DNA from 3 places in the Scandinavium sp. UTDF21-P1B genome. Region 3 is predicted to be linked to each of the others. Evidence: predicted binding sites of a transcription regulator. Region 3 holds the regulator's gene; each other region holds the start of a gene.
What was found. The regulator sigma-54, encoded in region 3, starts transcription at its own class of promoters, with help from an activator protein. The targets are predictions, from matches to a motif close to GTTGGCACANNTTTCGCTNT.

Region 1: the regulator sigma-54 is predicted to act here: its motif matches at 2,793-2,812, upstream of glnA (glutamate--ammonia ligase).
Region 2: the regulator sigma-54 is predicted to act here: its motif matches at 5,466-5,485, upstream of glnK (P-II family nitrogen regulator).

The regions. Positions count from the first base shown of each region.
Region 1 covers NZ_JBFLVD010000027.1:10,742-18,326, reverse strand. The annotation lists gene yihX (glucose-1-phosphatase) at 1-525, opposite strand, end outside; gene typA (ribosome-dependent GTPase TypA) at 698-2,521, opposite strand; gene glnA (glutamate--ammonia ligase) at 2,901-4,310, shown strand; gene glnL (nitrogen regulation protein NR(II)) at 4,496-5,545, shown strand; gene glnG (nitrogen regulation protein NR(I)) at 5,557-6,969, shown strand; gene AB1287_RS19395 (YshB family small membrane protein) at 7,079-7,189, shown strand; gene hemN (oxygen-independent coproporphyrinogen III oxidase) at 7,324-7,585, opposite strand, start outside.
Region 2 covers NZ_JBFLVD010000005.1:108,536-116,120, forward strand. The annotation lists gene AB1287_RS02220 (LacI family DNA-binding transcriptional regulator) at 1-723, shown strand, start outside; RNA gene ffs (signal recognition particle sRNA small type) at 1,032-1,128, opposite strand; gene AB1287_RS02230 (MGMT family protein) at 1,584-1,895, shown strand; gene AB1287_RS02235 (YbaY family lipoprotein) at 1,929-2,498, opposite strand; gene tesB (acyl-CoA thioesterase II) at 2,716-3,576, shown strand; gene amtB (ammonium transporter AmtB) at 3,758-5,041, opposite strand; gene glnK (P-II family nitrogen regulator) at 5,075-5,413, opposite strand; gene AB1287_RS02255 (SmdB family multidrug efflux ABC transporter permease/ATP-binding protein) at 5,658-7,436, opposite strand; gene AB1287_RS02260 (SmdA family multidrug ABC transporter permease/ATP-binding protein) at 7,429-7,585, opposite strand, start outside.
Region 3 covers NZ_JBFLVD010000014.1:58,687-66,271, reverse strand. The annotation lists gene AB1287_RS11055 (calcium/sodium antiporter) at 1-407, shown strand, start outside; gene kdsD (arabinose-5-phosphate isomerase KdsD) at 422-1,408, shown strand; gene kdsC (3-deoxy-manno-octulosonate-8-phosphatase KdsC) at 1,423-1,989, shown strand; gene lptC (LPS export ABC transporter periplasmic protein LptC) at 1,986-2,549, shown strand; gene lptA (lipopolysaccharide ABC transporter substrate-binding protein LptA) at 2,530-3,090, shown strand; gene lptB (LPS export ABC transporter ATP-binding protein) at 3,097-3,822, shown strand; gene rpoN (RNA polymerase factor sigma-54) at 3,871-5,304, shown strand; gene hpf (ribosome hibernation promoting factor) at 5,327-5,614, shown strand; gene ptsN (PTS IIA-like nitrogen regulatory protein PtsN) at 5,672-6,163, shown strand; gene rapZ (RNase adapter RapZ) at 6,197-7,051, shown strand; gene npr (PTS phosphocarrier protein NPr) at 7,048-7,320, shown strand; gene miaE (tRNA isopentenyl-2-thiomethyl-A-37 hydroxylase MiaE) at 7,367-7,585, opposite strand, start outside.

The DNA.
Region 1 (7,585 bases), on a different contig from region 3:
TCTGGCGCCCTCTATATTATCGACGTTATCATCGAAAAAGACCGTATCGTTTGCGGAAAAACCTTCGGCTTCCAGCACCTGCTGATAAATTCGCGTTTCCGGTTTACGCATACCCATTTCCTGCGACAGGTAAATATGGTCAGCGGATTCGCGCACTTCCGGATATTCATCCGGCCAGAAGGTAGTATGCAGACGATTGGTATTCGACAGCACCACCACACGATGACCCTGCTGGCGAAGTTTACGCATAATCGCAGTCACTTCCGGACGCAATCCCACGAAAATCGCCTGCCAGCCATGAGAAAACTGCTCGTAGCTCAGCGGTAAATCCATTTCATGACACAGCGCTTCGGCGAAAGCTTCATCAGAGATTTCCCCTCGCTCGTGCTGATGAAATGCTTCTCCCATGACGAATTTCTGCTTCAGGGTTGCCAGCGGCACACGGCTGAAATCACTCCACGCGCCAAACACGCGGTTGAAGTCAATGTCGACAATCACATTACCTAAATCAAAGATATAGAGCATGATCCTCTCCTTTTGCGTCATGGAAAAATAACTGTAGCGGGAAAGAGGAGGTTTGACTACAAGGAGGAGATGCCTGGCGCAGAAAAGGGTACGTTGCTTTTCCGGACGGCAACCAACAAAAAAGCCGCTGAATATCAGCGGCTTTTTTATTTCAGCACGAACAGACTAAAAATTAGTCTTCTTTCGGGCCACGCATTGCGCGTTTACGGTCGTTCTCGGTCAGGTGACGCTTACGGATGCGGATAGAAGTTGGGGTAACTTCTACCAGTTCGTCGTCATCGATGAACTCCAGAGCCTGCTCCAGGGTCATCTTCACTGGCGGAACCAGAACCGTTGCTTCGTCAGTACCAGACGCACGCATGTTGGTCAGTTTCTTACCGGTCAGGCAGTTAACGGTCAGGTCGTTAGAACGGCTGTGAATACCGATGATCTGACCTTCGTACACTTCTGCACCGTGACCCAGGAACAGCTTACCGCGGTCCTGCAGGCTGAACAGCGCGAACGCAACCGCTTTACCCTGACCGTTGGAGATCAGTACGCCGTTGTTACGCTGACCAACATCACCTGGACGCACATCGTCGTAGTGGCTGAAGGTAGAGTACAGCAGACCGGTACCGGAGGTCATGGTCATGAACTCTGAACGGAAACCGATCAGACCACGGCTTGGGATCACGTAGTCGAGACGTACGCGGCCTTTTCCGTCTGGATTCATGTTTTTCAGGTCGCCTTTGCGCTCACCCAGAGCCTGCATAACAGAACCCTGATGCTGCTCTTCGACGTCCAGCGTTACGTTTTCGAACGGCTCTTGTTTACGGCCGTCGATTTCGCGGAAGATAACTTTCGGACGGGAAACCGCCATCTCGAAACCTTCACGACGCATGTTTTCAATCAGAACGGACAGGTGCAGTTCACCACGGCCAGAAACGCGGAATGCGTCTGCATCCGGGGTTTCTTCCACGCGCAGCGCAACGTTGTGCACCAGCTCTTTGTTCAGGCGGTCAAGAATCTGACGGGAGGTAACGAATTTACCTTCTTTACCACAGAACGGAGAGGTGTTGACGTTGAAGAACATGCTCACGGTTGGCTCATCAACGGACAGCGCTGGCAGCGCTTCTACCGCCTGCGGGTCGCAGATGGTGTCGGAGATGTTCAGCTCGCCCAGACCGGTGATCGCGATGATGTCGCCGGCTTCAGCCACGTCGCTCTCGATACGCTCCAGACCCAGGTGGGTCAGTACTTTACCGACTTTACCGTTACGGGTTTTGCCTTCGCTATCGATGATAGTGACCTGCTGGTTCGGCTTCACTTTACCGCGCTTGATGCGGCCGATGCCGATAACGCCAACGTAGTTGTTGTAGTCCAGCTGGGAGATCTGCATCTGCAGAGTCCCTTCCAGATCGACGTTTGGCGCAGGAACGCGGTCAACGATCGCCTGATACAGCGGGGTCATGTCTTCCGCCATATCTTCGTGATCCAGACCCGCGATACCGTTCAGCGCAGAAGCGTAAACGATAGGGAAGTCCAGCTGCTCGTCGGTCGCGTCGAGGTTAACGAACAGGTCGAAGACCTGATCCACAACCCAGTCTGGACGCGCGCCAGGACGGTCAACTTTGTTGATAACAACAATCGGCTTCAGACCATGGGCAAACGCCTTTTTGGTCACGAAGCGGGTCTGAGGCATTGGGCCATCCATTGCGTCAACGACCAGCAGCACGGAGTCTACCATGGACATTACACGTTCAACTTCACCACCGAAGTCGGCGTGGCCTGGGGTATCAACGATGTTGATACGGTAGTCATTCCATTTGATAGCGGTGTTTTTAGCGAGGATGGTAATCCCACGCTCTTTCTCCAAATCGTTGGAGTCCATCACACGCTCTTGGGTTTCGGCGCGAGCGTCGAAAGTACCGGATTGCTGCAGCAGCTTATCAACCAGGGTAGTTTTACCATGGTCAACGTGCGCGATGATGGCGATGTTACGCAGATTTTCGATCACAACTTTGCCTCAGGCATTTAGAAATAGCGCGTTATTGTACACGGATTAATCGCACTACAAAACAGGATCACAAACATCCCCCGCAAACAAGTATTGCAGAGATGCAGTGTGATCGCTTTCACGGAGAGAAAAAGGGCGCCATAACGCAAATTGCACCAAAACAGTGCCCGCAGGTCACACGAGAGCACTTTTTTGGTGCAAGATAGCCATCATGGTGCAGCCCTTTTGCACTATGGTGCGCATCATAACGCCTTTTGGGGGCGATTTAAAAGTTGGCACAGATTTCGCTTTATCTTTTTCAAGGCAACAACGCCACATTAAGCAGTGCCAAGAATCGTTCGTACCACGACGACAATGACAAATCCGGGAGAGTTTAAGTATGTCCGCTGAACACGTTTTGACGATGCTGAACGAGCATGAAGTGAAGTTTGTCGATCTGCGCTTCACCGATACCAAAGGTAAAGAACAGCACGTCACTATCCCTGCTCACCAGGTAAATGCCGAATTCTTCGAAGAAGGCAAAATGTTTGACGGCTCCTCTATCGGCGGCTGGAAAGGCATTAACGAATCCGACATGGTGCTGATGCCAGATGCATCCACCGCGGTCATCGATCCGTTCTTCGAAGAATCTACGCTGATCATTCGTTGTGACATCCTCGAGCCAGGCACGCTGCAGGGTTACGACCGTGACCCACGCTCCATCGCAAAACGCGCTGAAGAGTACCTGCGTTCTACCGGTATCGCAGACACCGTGCTGTTCGGGCCAGAACCAGAATTCTTCCTGTTCGATGACGTACGTTTCGGCAGCTCTATCTCCGGTTCTCACGTGGCTATCGACGATATCGAAGGCGCATGGAATACCTCCACCAAATACGAAGGCGGTAACAAAGGTCACCGTCCAGCCGTCAAAGGCGGTTACTTCCCGGTTCCACCAGTGGATTCCTCACAGGATCTGCGTTCCACCATGTGTCTGGTGATGGAAGAGATGGGCCTGGTGGTTGAAGCTCACCACCACGAAGTGGCAACTGCTGGTCAGAACGAAGTGGCAACCCGCTTCAATACCATGACCAAAAAAGCCGACGAAATTCAGATCTACAAATATGTGGTTCACAACGTTGCGCACCGTTTCGGTAAAACCGCAACCTTCATGCCAAAACCAATGTTTGGTGACAACGGTTCCGGTATGCACTGCCACATGTCTCTGTCCAAGAACGGCACTAACCTGTTCTCCGGCGACAAATACGCAGGTCTGTCCGAGCAGGCGCTGTACTACATCGGCGGCGTTATCAAACACGCTAAAGCGATCAACGCCCTGGCAAACCCGACCACCAACTCTTACAAGCGTCTGGTCCCGGGTTATGAAGCACCAGTAATGCTGGCTTATTCTGCGCGTAACCGCTCTGCTTCCATCCGTATTCCGGTTGTTGCCTCTCCAAAAGCGCGTCGTATCGAAGTGCGCTTCCCGGATCCAGCAGCTAACCCGTACCTGTGCTTTGCCGCGCTGCTGATGGCGGGTCTTGATGGTATTAAGAACAAGATCCACCCGGGCGAAGCAATGGACAAAAACCTGTATGACCTGCCGCCAGAAGAAGCGAAAGAGATCCCACAGGTTGCCGGCTCTCTGGAAGAAGCACTGAACTGCCTGAACGAAGACCGCGAGTTCCTGACTGCGGGCGGCGTGTTCACTGACGAAGCTATCGATGCTTACATCGCGCTGCGCACTGAAGAAAATGACCGTGTGCGCATGACGCCGCACCCCGTTGAGTTCGAACTGTACTACAGCGTTTAATTCGCCGTACTCCTGTGGTCTTTCACCCTTTTGCGAAGACCCAGGCTATTTTTTGTTGCCGTGGAAACTTTCAGCCCATCTTCGGATGGGCTTTTTTCTCCACCAACTCACTGATTCCAGACGCTTAGCGATTAAAAAACGCTATACTGCACTAAATTGGTGCACACCTTTCAGGAGACTGCCGGATGGCAACAGGCGTGCTGCCCGATGCTGGGCAGATCCTCAATTCTTTAATCAACAGTATCTTACTGGTAGACGACGAGCTGGCGGTGCATTACGCCAACCCGGCGGCGCAGCAGCTGCTTGCCCAGAGCTCACGTAAATTATTCGGCACGCCGTTGCCGGAACTGTTGAGTTATTTTTCCCTGAACATTGACCTGATGCAGGAGAGCCTGCAGGCGGGTCAGGGCTTCACGGATAACGAAGTCACGCTGGTAATTGACGGACGCTCACACATCCTGTCGCTCACCGCGCAGCGGCTGCCTGATGGCTTAATCCTGCTGGAGATGGCGCCGATGGATAATCAGCGTCGCCTGAGCCAGGAGCAGCTACAGCACGCTCAGCAGGTAGCGGCGCGCGACCTGGTTCGCGGTCTGGCGCATGAAATTAAAAATCCGCTCGGTGGTCTGCGCGGTGCCGCACAGCTGTTAAGCAAGGCGCTGCCCGATCCGTCGCTGCTGGAATATACCAAAGTCATCATCGAGCAGGCCGACAGGCTGCGCAATCTGGTGGACCGCTTACTGGGCCCGCAGCAGCCGGGAATGCACGTGACGGAAAGTATTCACAAAGTTGCCGAACGCGTGGTGAAGCTGGTATCGATGGAGCTGCCAGATAACGTACGTCTGACGCGAGACTACGATCCGAGTTTGCCTGAATTACCGCACGATCCCGACCAAATAGAGCAAGTTTTGCTGAATGTCGTGCGCAATGCGCTCCAGGCTCTTGGCCCGGAAGGTGGTGAAATCACGCTGCGCACGCGCACGGCATTCCAGCTGACGCTGCACGGCGTACGCTACCGCCTGGCAGCGCGTATTGATGTGGAAGACAACGGGCCGGGCATTCCTTCCCACCTGCAGGATACGCTGTTTTATCCGATGGTCAGCGGACGCGAAGGCGGCACCGGGCTGGGATTATCCATCGCCCGCAGCCTGATCGATCAACACTCCGGTAAAATTGAGTTCACCAGTTGGCCGGGCCACACCGAATTCTCGGTTTACCTGCCCATTCGGAAATAGAGGTGCATTTTATGCAACGAGGGATAGTCTGGATCGTTGATGATGATAGTTCCATCCGCTGGGTGCTTGAACGCGCGCTCACCGGGGCAGGATTGACCTGCACCACGTTCGAAAACGGTAGCGAAGTGCTGGATGCGCTGTCCAGCAAAACCCCGGACGTTTTACTGTCTGATATTCGCATGCCCGGCATGGACGGGCTGGCGCTGCTGAAGCAGATTAAACAGCGTCATCCGATGCTGCCGGTCATCATAATGACCGCTCATTCCGATCTGGATGCCGCCGTCAGCGCCTACCAGCAAGGCGCATTCGATTATCTGCCCAAGCCATTTGATATCGACGAAGCCGTTGCGCTGGTCGAGCGCGCCATAAGCCACTATCAGGAACAGCAGCAGCCGCGTAACGTCCAGGTCTTTGGCCCGACGACGGATATCATTGGCGAAGCGCCCGCCATGCAGGACGTGTTCCGCATTATTGGCCGCCTGTCGCGCTCATCGATTAGCGTGTTGATTAACGGCGAGTCCGGCACCGGGAAAGAGCTGGTCGCCCATGCGCTGCATCGCCACAGCCCGCGGGCGAAAGCGCCGTTTATCGCGCTGAACATGGCGGCTATTCCAAAAGACCTGATCGAGTCCGAACTGTTTGGCCATGAAAAAGGCGCGTTTACCGGGGCGAACACCATTCGCCAGGGGCGCTTTGAGCAGGCCGACGGCGGCACGCTGTTTTTAGATGAAATCGGCGATATGCCGCTCGATGTGCAAACCCGCCTGCTGCGTGTGCTGGCCGACGGGCAGTTTTATCGCGTTGGCGGTTATGCCCCGGTCAAAGTGGACGTGCGCATTATCGCCGCCACGCACCAGAACCTTGAACTGCGCGTACAGGAGGGCAAATTCCGTGAGGATTTATTCCACCGCCTGAACGTGATTCGTGTGCACCTGCCCCCGCTGCGCGAGCGTCGCGAAGATATCCCACGTCTGGCGCGCCATTTCCTGCAGGATGCGGCGCGTGAGCTGGGCGTAGAAGCTAAACAGCTGCACGCGGAAACAGAAGCCGCGTTAACGCGCCTCGCGTGGCCAGGCAACGTGCGTCAGTTGGAAAACACCTGCCGCTGGCTAACGGTAATGGCCGCGGGTCAGGAAGTCCTGATTCAGGATTTACCGGCAGAGCTGTTTGAAGCAACCGCGCCAGAAAGCAGCACCGGGCATTCCCTGCCGGACAGCTGGGCAACGCTGTTAGCGCAGTGGGCAGACAGAGCGCTGCGTTCCGGTCATCAAAACCTGCTTTCGGAAGCACAACCCGAAATGGAGCGCACGCTATTAACCACCGCACTGCGGCATACGCAGGGGCACAAACAGGAAGCGGCTCGCCTGCTCGGCTGGGGGCGAAACACCCTGACGCGTAAGCTGAAAGAATTGGGGATGGAGTGATTTTTACCGCTGTGTAAAGATTATTAATTGAGCGCAAATTGCCGTTATTTTGCGCTTTACTGTTGCGATGCGTTTTGTATGATCGTGCCCGGAAATCGGGGGAACCATCATGCTGGAATCACTAGTGAATTTGCTCTCTAGCGGAGCTGCCGAAAGCCACACGCCGCAAACAGCCGTTGCTGCCGTGCTGTGTGCGGCGCTGGTTGGATTGTTGAGCTAACAGGTTTGTCGGGTGGCGCTTCGCTTACCCGACCTACGTGTTGAGATTTCGTAGGCCCAGCGGTGCTTCGCTTATCCAACCTGCGTTTTGCTATTTCGTAGGCCCGGTAAGCGAAGCGCCACCGGGCAATACGGCTAAATGACGCGCGAGAACTGCTGCATCCGCGCTTTCTGACGCAGCCAGGTATCAAAGCACATACAAATATTGCGAATAAGCAAACGCCCTTTTCCCGTCACCTGAATGCCGCTGTCCGTGACGTCCACCAGCCCATCTTTTGCCAGCGGCGCAAGCAGCTTTAAATCCTCGGCGAAATAGTCCGCAAAATCTAAATTCCACGCTTTCTCCACCGCCGCAAAATCCAGGCGGAAGTTGCAGATCAGCGCTTTGATCACATCA
Region 2 (7,585 bases), on a different contig from region 3:
ATCCTGCTTTTTTCCATGCATAGTGATGGCAGTACCGACCCGATTATGGAAGATGTATTGCGCCATCGGGTCGAAGCGCTGATTTTGGTTTCCACCATGCTCTCTTCACGTTTTGCCGAAGAATGTCAGCAAAATGGCCTGCCGGTACTGCTTTTAAATCGTACCAATGGCAGCAAAAATGTTTCCAGTGTGACCAGCGACAATATTCGAGGCGGCGCGCAAATCGCCGATTTTCTGGTGGCGGGTAAACACCGTCAATTGGCCTTTATGGCCGGGCTGGATACCTCCTCCACCAGCCGCGACCGTGAGCAGGGATTCATTGAACGTCTGCAGTGGCACGGCGTGGCACCGCCGCTAAGAGTCCAGGGCTTGTACACTCTTGAAACCGCGATGGAAGCGACACGCAGTCTGCTCAAGGGCAAAAAACGCCCCGACGGCCTCTTCTGCGCCAACGACATTATGGCGATCGGCGCACTGAATGTGGCGGTCGGCGAGTTCGGTTTGGTGGCTGGACAAGACATATCGATCATTGGTTTTGATGATATTGTGATGGCTGACTGGCCGTTATTCAAACTCACCACCTATGTTCAGCCCATGGACGAAATGGTGAACTCCGCCGTGCGCATCATTACCCAGCAATTTGCCGACCCGGGCTCTCCCGCCGTGCAACAGGTCCTGACCGGCAAGCTGGTGGTACGCCATAGCGCCCGCCTTCCGGTATAGTGCCCTTCCCCGTTATGCCACGTACTAATTCATTTTGCTCTAATACCAGAATGATCGACCCAGAATGAGGTATATCTTTAGGACCTGCCATTTCTTTGTTAGCAACTCTCTCTGGTTGATTTAGAGATTACGGGATGGACTGCGGTACGCAGTAAGGATGGTAGTACCAGCTCCCATGACGGGAGAGCATAAGAGACATCGTGCAGCCTACTGGTGATACACCGTTTTTGTACCACTAAGGCTATGGGGGAGGAATTGCAGTACTTTAGCCGTTAGCTATCAAGTACTTACCCAGAAATGGGTGGGGGCCCTGCCAGCTACATCCCGGCACACACGTCGTCTGCCCTGGCTGCTTCCTTCCGGACCTGACCTGGTGAACAGAGTAGCGTTGCGGGAGAACCAACAGAGCCCCCATTGAGAGCGTCATTTCTGACGCGCTGGCGCATTATCCCTGTGCGGCCCGGCAATTGCAACCCACGGCGGTCCGGATGATGGTTTATTGTCCGATGTGTTCTCCATCTCCCCTTTTTTGGGAACGTGTCGATATTGCGAAGTGGCTCCAGCAAATCGCCGGGCAGCGTTCAGACTATCCGATACTCTGGGTGTTTCTCTCTTCTTTATGGGGTCAATCATGATCAAATCACCGCCTTCACCACTGATGCTACCGATGCCTACAGCACCGCAACCAGAAAGTTGAAATTCCTTGAAAATCAAATGGTCAAACCCGACAAATTTGCGCCAGGCGCCTCGCAGGTGATTGGCCTGGTGCTGGAGTTTACCTTCCAGCAGCCAGACTAACGTCGCGCTTCACATCCCCCGGAGCCTCCATTATTCTGTGCTTTTCCCCTCAGGAAAGCGCAATGGAACCTGTTGATACATTCCCGCACAGGGTGTGGCAAATTGTCGCTGCAATCCCCGAAGGATCGGTCACCACCTACGGTGAGGTCGCCCGGCTCGCCGGGTCACCCCGCGCGGCTCGTCAGGTCGGTGGTGTGCTGCGCCGATTACCGGAAGGATCAACGCTACCCTGGCATCGTGTCGTTAACCGTCATGGTAATATTTCACTGACCGGCCCGGATCTTCAGCGCCAGCGCCAGGCGCTGCTCTCTGAAGGCGTTCAGGTATCGGGCAGTGGAAAAATTGATATGCAGAAGTATCGCTGGATTTACTGACTCCCTCCCCCGGGCGGAGGAGGGAAAGCGCCGTTAAGGAATCTGAGTTGGCGCCGGGACGGCAGAAGAAGGATTCACCTGCGTCGGGGATGTCGATGGAACTGTGGTTGCAGCACCTCCGGTCGCATTCACCGGTACGGCGGTTTGCTGCACTGGCACCAGCGTCAGATCGGCTTTGGTCCCGCCCTGGTTAATCACCTGCTGTACGGTATCGGTGATAAACACCAGCTTATCGTTTACCGTTACCGCAGCGCTCAGCAGAATGCGCGCGTTCGGCTGGATATCGGCCGGGTTAAACGGCAGCACGAAGCTGAACGGTGCCTGTTTCCCTTCGGTACGCGTCACCTTCTGCGAAATCACTTTTGAAGGCGCATCGGCGAGTGAGGCATCCGACAGGGTAACGGTCAGGACGGCATCCGGTGGCAGAGCCACTTTCTGGCGGATCCACACCGTACCAGAAACGTTAGGTTGCTGAATGACAGGCTGTGTAGCCTCAGAGGGATTTGGGCTTGGCGCTGGGGTTTTAATATCCGCGCTTTTCTGAGCACAGGCGGACAGTGCCACCGCAACCGCTAAACCACTTAACACGTGCACGAGTTTCATTATGTTCTCCTTATCATCCATGCGCTCGCGGGATGAAATCCTGCGAGAGTGCGTAGTTAAAACATTTGTGACGGAGTAAGTGTGGCACAGATCTCAGATTTTTGCCTGTAATCGCGCCGTTATTCAGACAATTGCACCCATCGGACCACTTCGAAAACTGCGTTATACTGTGGCTATTCCCGCGTACCGCGCGGTCTTTTTATCTTTGAGGACATTTATGAGTCAGGCTCTCTCTAATCTGCTAACCCTGTTAAATCTCGAAAAAATCGAAGAGGGATTGTTCCGCGGCCAGAGTGAGGATCTGGGCTTACGTCAGGTTTTTGGCGGCCAGGTTGTCGGTCAGGCGCTGTACGCCGCTAAAGAAACCGTTCCCGCCGATCGGCTGGTGCACTCATTCCATAGCTATTTCCTCCGTCCGGGAGACAGCCAAAAGCCGATCGTTTATGACGTGGAAGTGCTGCGCGATGGCAACAGCTTCAGCGCCCGTCGCGTTGCGGCTATTCAGCATGGCAAACCGATTTTTTACATGACGGCGTCGTTCCAGGCTCCGGAACCAGGCTACGAGCATCAAAAGCAAATGCCGCCCGCTCCGGCACCTGATTCTCTGCCATCGGAAACCGATATCGCCCGCCAGCTTGCGCATCTGCTGCCACCTCAGGCGAAAGAGAAGTTTTTATGCGACAAGCCGCTGGAGATCCGCCCGGTCGAGTTCCACAACCCGCTGAAAGGCCACGTCGCTGAACCGAAACGACAAGTGTGGATCCGCGCCAACGGCACGGTAGCCGATGATTTTCGCGTACATCAGTATCTGCTGGGCTACGCCTCCGATTTCAACTTCCTGCCCGTTGCGCTGCAGCCCCACGGCGTCGGCTTCCTCGAAAAAGGGATGCAGGTTGCCACCATCGACCACTCCATGTGGTTCCACCGTCCGTTCAATATGAATGAGTGGTTGCTGTACAGTGTGGAGAGCACGTCAGCGTCCAGCGCCCGCGGATTTGTACGCGGCGAGTTTTACACTCAGGACGGCGTACTGGTGGCCTCGACCGTGCAGGAAGGAGTGATGCGTAACCGCAGCTGACAATAGTGCGGTCTGCTGCCCTCTCCCCCAGCCCCTCTCCCATAGGGCGAGGGGAGTAAAGATGGAGCTCAACAATTCCCTCTCCCTGCGGGAGAGGGTCAGGGAGAGGGGGATAACTGATGCCCCAAAAACAAAAGCCTCCGAATCGGAGGCTTTTGTCGCTATGGAGATTATTCAACAATCAAGCGTTATAAGCATTCTCGCCGTGGCTGTTGACGTCCAGCCCTTCGCGCTCCTGCTCTTCCGGTACGCGCAGGCCCACGGTCAGGTCAGCCAGCTTGTAGCCGATAAAGGCAACAACCGCAGACCAGACGATAGTGACGGCGACGCTTTCCAGCTGCACCAGAACCTGATGGCCCATGGTTACGCCTTCCGCATAGCCCACGCCGCCCAGTGAGGTCGCCGCGAAGATGCCTGTCAGGATGCAACCAACGATACCGCAGACGCCGTGCACGCCGAATACATCGCAAGGATCATCCACGCGCAGCCAGCGTTTCAGCGCCGTGACGCCCCACAGGCCAGCCAGACCGGCTGCGATCCCGACAATCAGCGAACCACCCACGCCGATATAGCCACAGGCAGGCGTTACCGCAACCAGACCCGCGATGGCACCGGAACAGGCACCCAGCAGAGAAGGCTTGCCGCGCAGCGCCCATTCACCGAAGACCCAGGCCAGAATCGCCGCTGCTGTTGCTACTACGGTGTTCACGAACGCCAGACCCGCAATTTCGTTCGCCGCGCTCGCGGAACCGGCGTTGAAGCCGAACCAGCCCACGTAGAGGATTGCCGTGCCGGTGAAGACCATCGGCAGGTTATGCGGTTTGAACGCTTCTTTGCCAAAGCCCGCACGTTTACCAACCAGGTAAGCCCCAACCAGACCCGCTACGGCGGCGTTGATATGCACCACGGTGCCGCCTGCGAAGTCCAGAGCACCATGCGTCGCCAGCAGACCACCGCCCCACACCATGTGCGCAATCGGCACGTAGGAGAAGGTCATCCACACCACCACGAAGATCAGTACCGCGGAGAAGCGAATACGCTCCGCCAGAGAACCAACAATAAGGCCGACGGTGATACAGGCAAAGGAGCCCTGGAAAGCGACATGGATGTACTGATAGAAGGTGCCCATCAGCGCTTTAATGTCGATGCCTTTCAGCAGCACCCAGTCGAAGCTGCCGAAGAAGTTACCGCCGGTGCCAAAGGCCAGCGTATAGCCGTAAACCACCCACAGCACGCAGACCAACGCGAAGGAGACCGTGACCTGCGTCAGCATAGAGAGGACATTCTTCCCGCGGATCAGGCCGCCGTAGAACAGCGCGATGCCGGGGATACTCATAAACAGCACCAGCGCGGTGCTGATCATCATGAAAGCGTTGTCAGCTTTATCCGCGACGGCAGGCGCCGCCATCGCCAGACCCGGCAGCAGAGCCAGGAGACCAGGGGCAAATTTCAGTACTTTGTTCATGTTCTCGATCCCTATCACTGTGTGGTCTGAGAATTACAGAGCCGCTTCGTCGGCTTCGCCGGTACGAATGCGAATCACGCGCTGCAGCTCGGCGACAAAAATTTTGCCGTCGCCAATCTTGCCGGTGTAGGCCGCTTTGCTGATCACGTCGATCACTTCCTCAAGCTGATCGTCGGCGATCGCCACGTCAATTTTCACCTTTGGTAAAAAGTTGACGCTGTACTCGGCACCGCGGTAGAGCTCGGCATGCCCTTTCTGACGTCCGAAACCTTTTACTTCGGTCACGGTCAGCCCCTGAATACCAATTGAAGACAGTGCTTCACGAACATCTTCGAGTTTGAATGGTTTAATCACCACGGTAACCAGCTTCATAGATCCCCTCCAGTCAGAATTCAGTAATGGCCGCAGCTAACACGTATGAGGTAAAGCAAGCAGCGTGCCAGAAATAAAAAATCAGCGTTTTCCGACGGTTTCTGTGGGATGCGTAGCAGGCAAATTCGTGATGAAGGAGTCATAAGGCGGGAGATGAAACAAAAACGCACCAGCGTAGTGCATGGTGCGTCGAGGGAATGCACCAGCGCGCGCTGGTGTTAGCAAAATGCTTAACGGTGGTGCATCAAGCGATAAGTGACTCTTCTTCGATGCTGGCCGCCAGCTCTTCGCCGGCCAGCTGAAGCTGATACATCTGCCAGTAACGTCCTTTCGCTTCAAGCAGCTGCTGATGCGTGCCACGCTCTACCGCCTGCCCGCGATGCAGCACCAGAATGGTGTCCGCCTCCACGATTGTCGACAGGCGATGTGCGATCACCACCAGCGTTGTGTGCTGACGAACTGCCGCCAGCGCGTGCTGAATGGCCTGCTCGGTGCCGGAATCGATGTTGGCCGTCGCTTCATCAAGGATCAGGATTTGCGGCGTATCCACCAGCACGCGGGCCAGCGCCAGCAGCTGTTTCTGCCCAACGGAGAGATTATTGCCCTGCTCGCCGAGCTGGGTATATATCCCGTCACTCATACCGCGGGCCAATTCCGCCAGCTGCACGGTTTCCAGCGCCTGCCAGACCTGCTCTTCGCTGATATCGCGCCCAAGCGCGACGTTAGCAAAAAACGTATCGGCCATAACCACGGGATCCTGCTGTACCATCGCCACGCCCTGCCGCAGGACGCTGTGATCGAGCGTAGGGAGCGGCCGTCCGTCAAGGCGAATCTCGCCTTTGGTCAGCGGGTAATAGCCCATTAACAGGCTGGCGAGCGTGCTTTTTCCGCTGCCGGTATGGCCGACCAGCGCCACGAAGCTTCGCGTCGGAATGGTAAGATCGATATCCTGCAACACCAGCCTGTCGCCGCGATAGGCAAACGACACGTTATCCACTTCAATCGATCCGCTTTGCAGCGGCGCAGCGTCGTGACCATAAACCTGGCGTGGCTTATCCATCAGCTCAAAGACGCGCTCCCCCGCTACCACGGCCTGTTGCAGCATCGACTGCTGAGTCGTGAGTTCAATCAGCGGCTCATTGAGGCGCCCGAGATAGCTGATAAACGCGTACAGCACACCCACTTCAATGGTGCCTTTGGTGGTCAGGCCGAACAGCATCAGCAGGCCGCACAGGATCAGCGAGGAAAATAAACTCAGCAGCGGGCGCAGCAGGAAACCGTCCAGGCGCAGCGTCTGCATCCTCGCCATGTAGTGTGAACGGCTCGCTTCGCCCATGCGTTCGCCAAAGCGCGCCTGCTGGCGGAACTGCTGGATAACGCTCATGCCGTTGATGACTTCATTGAAGCCGTCGTTGATATCGGCCAGATAGGCGCGCACGCGGCGCACAATTGGCGTGCTGTAGCGTTGATAAATCACCATCACCACAATCACCGCCGGGAAAATGGCAATGGCCACCAGCGCCATGCGCCAGTCGAGGCTGAACATCGCCACCAGCATTGCACCAATCAGCGCTGCGCTGCGCAGAACCGTGGAGACCACGGTGACGTAGAGATCGCGGATCACTTCGGTATCGTTGGTCACGCGGGAAATCAACTGTCCGACAGGCTGCACGTCAAATTCGCTGAGCGGCTGGCGCAGCGCGGCATCCATCACGTCCGTGCGCAACTGCTGAACCACCCCCACCGCCGCCCGGTTAAACAGCAGTGATTGCACGTAGTGCAGCGACGCCGCCAGCAGCTGCAATCCGACATAGGCCGCTGCAAGGCCGCCGACAATGCCCCACGGCAGGTCGCTTTTCGCCACCATGTTATCAATGAAATAGCTGATGAGCAGCGGGCCGCTAACCTCTGCGGCGGCGGCAATCCACATGATCACCATGCCTATAGTCAGGGACTTGCGCCACGGTGAACCGTACGCCAGGAGGCGTTTCAGCGTCGGCCAGAGCTGTCCAAAATTACGCATCGGCTTCCTCCTCGCGCTGTTCTTCCGGAACGTCGTCGAGCGCCGCCTCCAGCTGCTGATAGCGGTACATATCGCGATACCAGCCCGGCTGCGTCGCCAGCTGCTCGTGAGCGCCGCGCTGGGCAATGTGTCCGTGCTGCATGACGATA
Region 3 (7,585 bases):
GGATGGTCGTGGATAACGCCACGGTGCTGGCGAATTATTTCGCGATGAGCGAACTGACCATCGGTTTGACGGTGATTGCGATTGGCACCTGCCTGCCGGAGCTTGCCACTGCCATTGCGGGCGCACGGAAAGGCGAGGACGATATCGCCATTGGCAATATTATCGGGTCTAACATTTTCAACCTCGCCATCGTGATGGGCATGCCGGCGCTGATTGCGCCCGGGCCGTTCAACCCGCTGGCGTTCAGCCGTGATTATGGCGTGATGGTGCTGGTCAGCGTGATTTTCGCCCTGCTCTGCTGGAGCCGAAAACCGCAAATTGGTAAAGGCGCAGGGGCATTTCTGATTGGGTGCTTTTTTGTTTGGCTGGCGTTTCTCTGGTGGGGCACGCCGTTTTTCACTGAGTGAATCGGGATAACATTATGTCGCAAATAGATTTGCAGCCGGGTTTTGACTTTCAGCAGGCAGGCCTTGAGGTGCTGGAGATTGAACGTGAAGGTCTGGCCCAGCTCGATCAATACATTAATCAGGATTTCACCCTCGCCTGTGAAAAAATGGCTTACTGCGGAGGAAAAGTTGTAGTGATGGGGATGGGTAAATCCGGACATATTGGCCGGAAGATGGCCGCGACGTTCGCCAGCACAGGCACACCGTCGTTCTTTGTTCATCCAGGTGAAGCCGCCCACGGCGATCTCGGCATGGTTTCACCGCAGGATGTCGTGATCGCACTTTCTAACTCCGGTGAATCCAACGAGATCCTGGCACTGATCCCGGTGCTTAAGCGTCTTCAGGTGCCACTCATCTGTATGACCAGCCGCCCGGAAAGCAGCATGGCGAAAGCCGCAGACATTCATCTGTGCGTCAGCGTGCCTAAAGAAGCCTGTCCGCTTGGCCTCGCGCCAACGTCCAGCACCACCGCAGCGCTGGTGATGGGGGATGCGCTCGCCGTCGCTTTACTTAAAGCACGCGGCTTCACCCCCGAAGATTTCGCGCTTTCGCATCCAGGCGGCGCGCTGGGCCGCAAACTGCTGCTGCGCGTGAATGACATCATGCATACCGGCGATGAAATTCCTCACGTTAGCCCGGATGCCACTCTGCGCGATGCGCTACTGGAAATCACCCGTAAAAACCTCGGTATGACGGTTGTCTGCGACGACCAGATGCAGATCGAAGGCATCTTCACCGACGGTGACCTGCGCCGGGTGTTTGATATGGGCGTCGACGTGCGTAATCTCAGCATTGCCGACGTGATGACCCGCGGCGGAGTGCGCGTGCGTCCAGGCATTCTGGCCGTGGATGCGCTGAACCTGATGCAGTCCCGCCACATCACCTGCGTCATGGTTGCCGATGGCGACCATCTGCTGGGTGTGATACATATGCATGATCTGCTGCGCGCAGGCGTAGTGTAAGTAAGGAAAAAACAATGAGTAATGCTGGCGCGTCGGTAACGACCTGCTATGGACCGGTCAGTTCTCGAGTCATGGAAAAAGCGGAGAAAATCCGCCTGCTGATTCTGGATGTCGACGGCGTGCTGTCTGACGGACTGATTTACATGGGCAACAACGGTGAAGAACTGAAAGCCTTCAACGTGCGCGATGGCTACGGCATTCGCTGTGCGCTGACGTCAGGCATAGAAGTTGCAATCATCACCGGACGAAAAGCTAAACTGGTAGAAGACCGCTGCAAAACGCTGGGGATCACTCATCTGTGGCAGGGACAGTCCGATAAGCTTATCGCTTACCGCGAACTGCTGGACACGCTCTCCCTGCGCCCGGACGAAGTGGCTTACGTCGGCGACGATCTCATCGACTGGCCGGTAATGGCTGATGTCGGCCTGAGCGTGGCCGTGGCCGATGCGCACCCGCTGCTTCCGCCACGTGCCGATTACGTCACGCGTATTGCCGGAGGTCGTGGTGCCGTTCGTGAAGTGTGTGATTTGTTGCTGCTGGCTCAGGGCAAACTGGATGAAGCCAAAGGGCAATCAATATGAGTAAAACCAGACGTTGGGTTATCATCCTGCTGTCGCTGCTGGCGCTGGTGCTGATTGGTTTCAATCTGGTCGACAATGACGACACTGCCCCAACGGTCGTGAATAACAACGACCCGACATACAAGAGTGAACATACTGATACCGTGGTCTACAGCCCGGAAGGTGCGCTGAACTATCGGTTGGTTGCAGAGCACGTCGAGTATTTTTCTGACCAGGCGATCTCCTGGTTTACCCGACCAGTGCTGACCACGTTCGATGCCAATAAAGTCCCGACGTGGTCCATTAAGGCCGATAAGGCCAAACTGACGAATGACCGTATGCTGTATCTTTACGGGCACGTTGAGATCAACGCCCTGACGGACGACTCTCAGCTTCGCAAAGTCACAACGGACAACGCCATCGTGAATTTGGTCACTCAGGACGTCAGCTCCGACGATTTAGTGACTTTGTACGGCACAACATTTAATTCCAGCGGCCTCAAAATGCGCGGCAACTTACGCAGCAAAAAAGCCGAGCTGATTGAAAAGGTGAGAACCTCTTATGAAATTCAGAACAAATAAATTCAGCTTTAAGCTTGCCCTCGCCAGCACTTTGCTGGCCGCCAGCCTGCCTGCACTGGCCTTGACGGGCGATACCGATCAGCCGATTCACATCGAATCCGATCAGCAGTCTCTGGACATGCAGGGCAACGTCGCCACCTTCACCGGCAACGTGATTGTGACCCAGGGCACCATCAAAATTAACGCCGACAAAGTCGTCGTTACGCGTCCTGGCGGTGAAAAAGGGAAAGAAACCATGGATGGCTATGGCAATCCGGCGACCTTCTACCAGATGCAGGACAACGGCAAACCGGTCAAAGGTCATGCGTCGAAGATGCATTACGAAGTGGCGAATGACCTCGTGGTTCTGACCGGCAAAGCCTACCTCGAGCAGCTGGACAGCAACATTACTGGCGACAAAATCACCTATCTGGTGAAAGAGCAGAAAATGCAGGCATTTAGCGAAAAAGGTAAGCGCGTGACCACGGTTCTGGTACCTTCGCAGCTGCAGGACAAGAGCGGCAACACCGCCGCACCGGCTCAGCCAAAGAAGAGTAACTAAGACGTTATGGCTACTTTAACTGCAAAGAATCTGGCGAAAGCCTATAAAGGACGTCGGGTTGTTGAAGACGTCAGCCTGACGGTGAATTCCGGCGAAATCGTTGGTCTGCTTGGCCCGAACGGTGCGGGTAAAACCACCACCTTCTACATGGTCGTGGGCATTGTTTCACGCGACGCGGGCAACATCATTATTGATGACGAAGACATCAGCCTGCTGCCGCTGCATGCACGAGCTCGCCGTGGTATCGGCTATCTTCCGCAGGAAGCGTCCATTTTCCGTCGCCTGAGCGTGTTCGATAACCTGATGGCCGTGCTGCAAATCCGTGACGATCTGAGCAATGAGCAGCGCGTTGATCGTGCGAACGAGCTGATGGAAGAGTTCCACATCGAACATCTGCGCGACAGCCTCGGGCAGGCTCTCTCAGGCGGTGAACGCCGCCGCGTGGAGATTGCTCGTGCGCTTGCGGCAAATCCTAAATTTATCCTGCTGGATGAACCCTTTGCGGGCGTCGACCCCATCTCGGTCATCGACATCAAGCGCATCATTGAACACCTGCGCGACAGTGGCCTGGGCGTGCTTATCACCGACCACAACGTTCGTGAAACGTTAGCCGTCTGCGAACGCGCTTATATCGTGAGTCAGGGACACCTGATTGCTCACGGTACACCGGAACAAATCCTGCAAGACGAACACGTTAAGCGTGTGTATCTTGGGGAAGACTTCAGACTCTGATAGGGTAGTGAGTACAGACATTTCTGGCCGGAGAAATTTGCCCTGATTATGAAGCAAGGTTTGCAATTAAGGCTCAGCCAACAGCTCGCCATGACGCCACAGTTGCAACAGGCCATTCGTCTGTTGCAGCTTTCAACGCTCGAGCTGCAACAGGAACTTCAGCAAGCGCTGGAGAGCAATCCCCTGCTTGAGCAAACCGATCTTCACGAAGAAATCGATTCACAGGAAGAAACCGATACCGAAGCCTTTGATACCGTCGATGCCCTCGAGCAAAAGGAGATGCCCGATGAACTGCCGCTCGATGCCAGCTGGGATGAGATTTACACCGCAGGCACGCCGTCCGGCACGGGCACCGATTATCAGGACGACGAGCTCCCTGTCTATCAAGGTGAAACTACGCAGTCGCTTCAGGATTATCTGATGTGGCAGGTTGGGCTGACGCCGTTTTCTGATACCGATCGTGCCATTGCGACGTCGATTGTCGATGCGGTGGATGAAACGGGTTATCTCACCACCTCCGTTGAAGAGATCCTCGAAAGCATTGGCAACGACGATCTCGATCTTGATGAAGTTGAAGCCGTCCTCAAACGCATCCAGCGTTTCGATCCGATCGGCGTGGCGGCGAAAGATCTGCGCGACTGCCTGCTGATTCAGCTGTCACAGTTCTCGAAAGACACGCCGTGGCTGACGGAAGCCCAAACTATCATCTGCGATCATCTCGATCTGCTGGCAAACCATGATTTCCGCACGCTGATGCGCGTCACGCGCCTGAAAGAAGACGTGCTGAAGGAAGCGGTGTCGCTGATTCAGTCTCTCGATCCTCGCCCGGGTCAGTCGATCCAGACGAGCGAGCCGGAGTACGTGATCCCGGATGTGCTGGTACGCAAGATCAGCGGACGCTGGGCTGTCGAACTCAACTCCGACAGTATTCCGCGATTGCAAATCAATCAGCACTACGCCGGGATGTGCAACACCGCACGCAACGACGCTGACAGCCAGTTTATTCGCAGCAACCTCCAGGAAGCCAAATGGCTGATTAAAAGCCTGGAGAGCCGCAACGACACGCTGTTGCGGGTTAGCCGCTGCATCGTAGAACAGCAGCAGGCCTTCTTTGAACAGGGCGAAGAGTTTATGAAGCCGATGGTGCTGGCGGATATCGCCCAGGCCGTCGAGATGCATGAATCAACCATCTCGCGTGTGACAACGCAAAAGTATCTTCACAGCCCACGGGGCATTTTTGAGCTTAAGTATTTCTTCTCCAGTCATGTGAATACCGAAGGCGGTGGCGAAGCCTCGTCAACGGCCATTCGCGCCCTGGTGAAGAAGTTAATTGCCGCGGAGAATCCCGCGAAGCCACTGAGTGACAGTAAGCTGACCTCCATGCTGTCCGAACAGGGTATCATGGTGGCACGCCGTACCGTTGCAAAGTACCGAGAGTCTTTATCCATTCCGCCGTCAAATCAGCGTAAACAGCTGGTCTGACACAACCGATAAGGAAGACACTATGCAGCTCAATATCACAGGACACAACGTTGAAATCACCGATGCAATGCGCGAATTTGTGACAACGAAATTCGCCAAGCTCGAACAGTTTTTCGAACGGATTAATCAGGTCTATGTTGTGTTAAAAGTGGAAAAGGTGACTCATATCTCGGACGCTACCCTGCATGTTAATGGGGGCGAAATTCATGCCAGTGCGGAAGGGCAGGATATGTATGCCGCAATAGATGGTCTTATCGATAAGCTTGCAAGACAGCTAACCAAACATAAAGATAAACTGAAACAACACTAATTGTCCGGGCGTGCGCCTGACCCGACGTTTCGGGCCAGGCGGCACGCAGGTGAATTTATGATGAACAACGATTCCGCTCTGCAACTGAGCAATGTCCTGAACCAGGAATGTACCCGCAGTGGCGTTCACTGCCAGAGTAAAAAGCGCGCGCTGGAAATCATCAGCGAACTGGCGGCAAAACAGCTGAGTCTGCCGCCACAGGTGGTGTTTGAAGCTATCCTGACGCGTGAAAAAATGGGCAGTACCGGCATCGGTAACGGCATCGCCATTCCGCACGGTAAGCTGGAAGAGGATACGCTGCGCGCCGTTGGCGTGTTTGTGCAGCTCGAAACGCCGATAGCCTTTGACGCGATTGATAACCAGCCGGTTGATCTGTTGTTCGCACTGCTGGTGCCAGCAGACCAGACCAAAACGCATTTGCATACCCTGTCCCTGGTCGCAAAACGCCTGGCGGATAAAACGATTTGCCGCCGCTTACGCAGCGCTCAAAGCGATCAGGAACTGTATGAAATCATCACCGGAGAAGAGAACGGCGATGAAGAGGCCTGAGGATAACCCGGTTGTCGTAAGGAGAAGCAACTGATGGTACTGATGATCGTCAGCGGTCGCTCGGGATCAGGCAAATCTGTGGCTCTGCGCGCGCTGGAAGACATGGGCTTTTACTGCGTGGATAACCTGCCAGTTGTGCTGCTGCCCGAGCTCGCCAAAAGCCTTGCCGACCGACAAATATCGGCCGCGGTCAGCATTGATGTACGAAATATGCCGGAGTCGCCGGAGATTTTCGAACAGGCGATGGAAAACCTGCCTGATTGTTTCTCGCCGCAGCTGCTGTTCCTCGATGCCGATCGCAACACGCTGATTCGTCGCTACAGCGATACGCGTCGTCTGCACCCGCTGTCCAGCAAAAATCTCTCGCTGGAAAGCGCCATCGATCAGGAAAGCGATCTGCTTGAGCCGCTGCGATCGCGCGCGGATCTTATCGTCGATACGTCTGAAATGTCCGTCCATGAGCTGGCGGAAATGCTGCGCACGCGTCTGCTGGGCAAACGTGAACGCGAACTGACGATGGTGTTTGAATCCTTTGGCTTTAAGCACGGCATTCCCATCGATGCCGACTACGTGTTTGACGTACGCTTCCTGCCAAACCCGCACTGGGACCCGAAGCTACGCCCAATGACCGGCCTCGATAAGCCGGTCGCCGCCTTCCTCGACCGACACACAGAAGTACACAATTTTATCTACCAGACCCGCAGCTATCTTGAGCTATGGTTACCCATGCTGGAAACCAACAATCGAAGCTACCTGACGGTCGCGATTGGCTGCACCGGCGGTAAACACCGTTCGGTCTACATTGCCGAACAGCTGGCTGACTATTTCCGCTCGCGCGGCAAAAACGTTCAGTCTCGTCACCGGACGCTGGAAAAACGTAAAACATGAGCGTAAAGCACACCGTTGAGATCACCAACAAGCTGGGCATGCATGCCCGCCCGGCGATGAAGCTGTTTGAACTGGTTCAGAATTTTGACGCCGAAGTGTGGCTTCGAAACGATGAGGGCACTGAGGCTGAAGCCAGCAGCGTCATCGCCCTGCTGATGCTGGATTCCGCCAAAGGTCGCCAGATTGAGATCGAGGCCAGCGGCCCGCAGGAAGAAGAAGCCCTGGCGGCGGTTATTGCGCTGTTCAACGCCGGGTTTGACGAAGACTGAATCTGTCCTTCTTCGTCTCTGCGCCTCAGCTCTCGCTCAGGGAAAACTACGCTGGCACCCCACTGTGGAAGCGAAACTCCACATCCGGGGTCGAAATCAGCGTGGCTTCCACTTCACCAAAGAAACGCACTCTCGGCGTGATATCCGTGTCTGATATCTGCTGCGCCAGTGCCAGATAATCCTGATAGTGCCGCGCTTCGGAGCGCAACAGCGACAGGTAAAACTTCTGTAATGGCTCATCCAGATAGGGTGCCAGCGCGGCAAA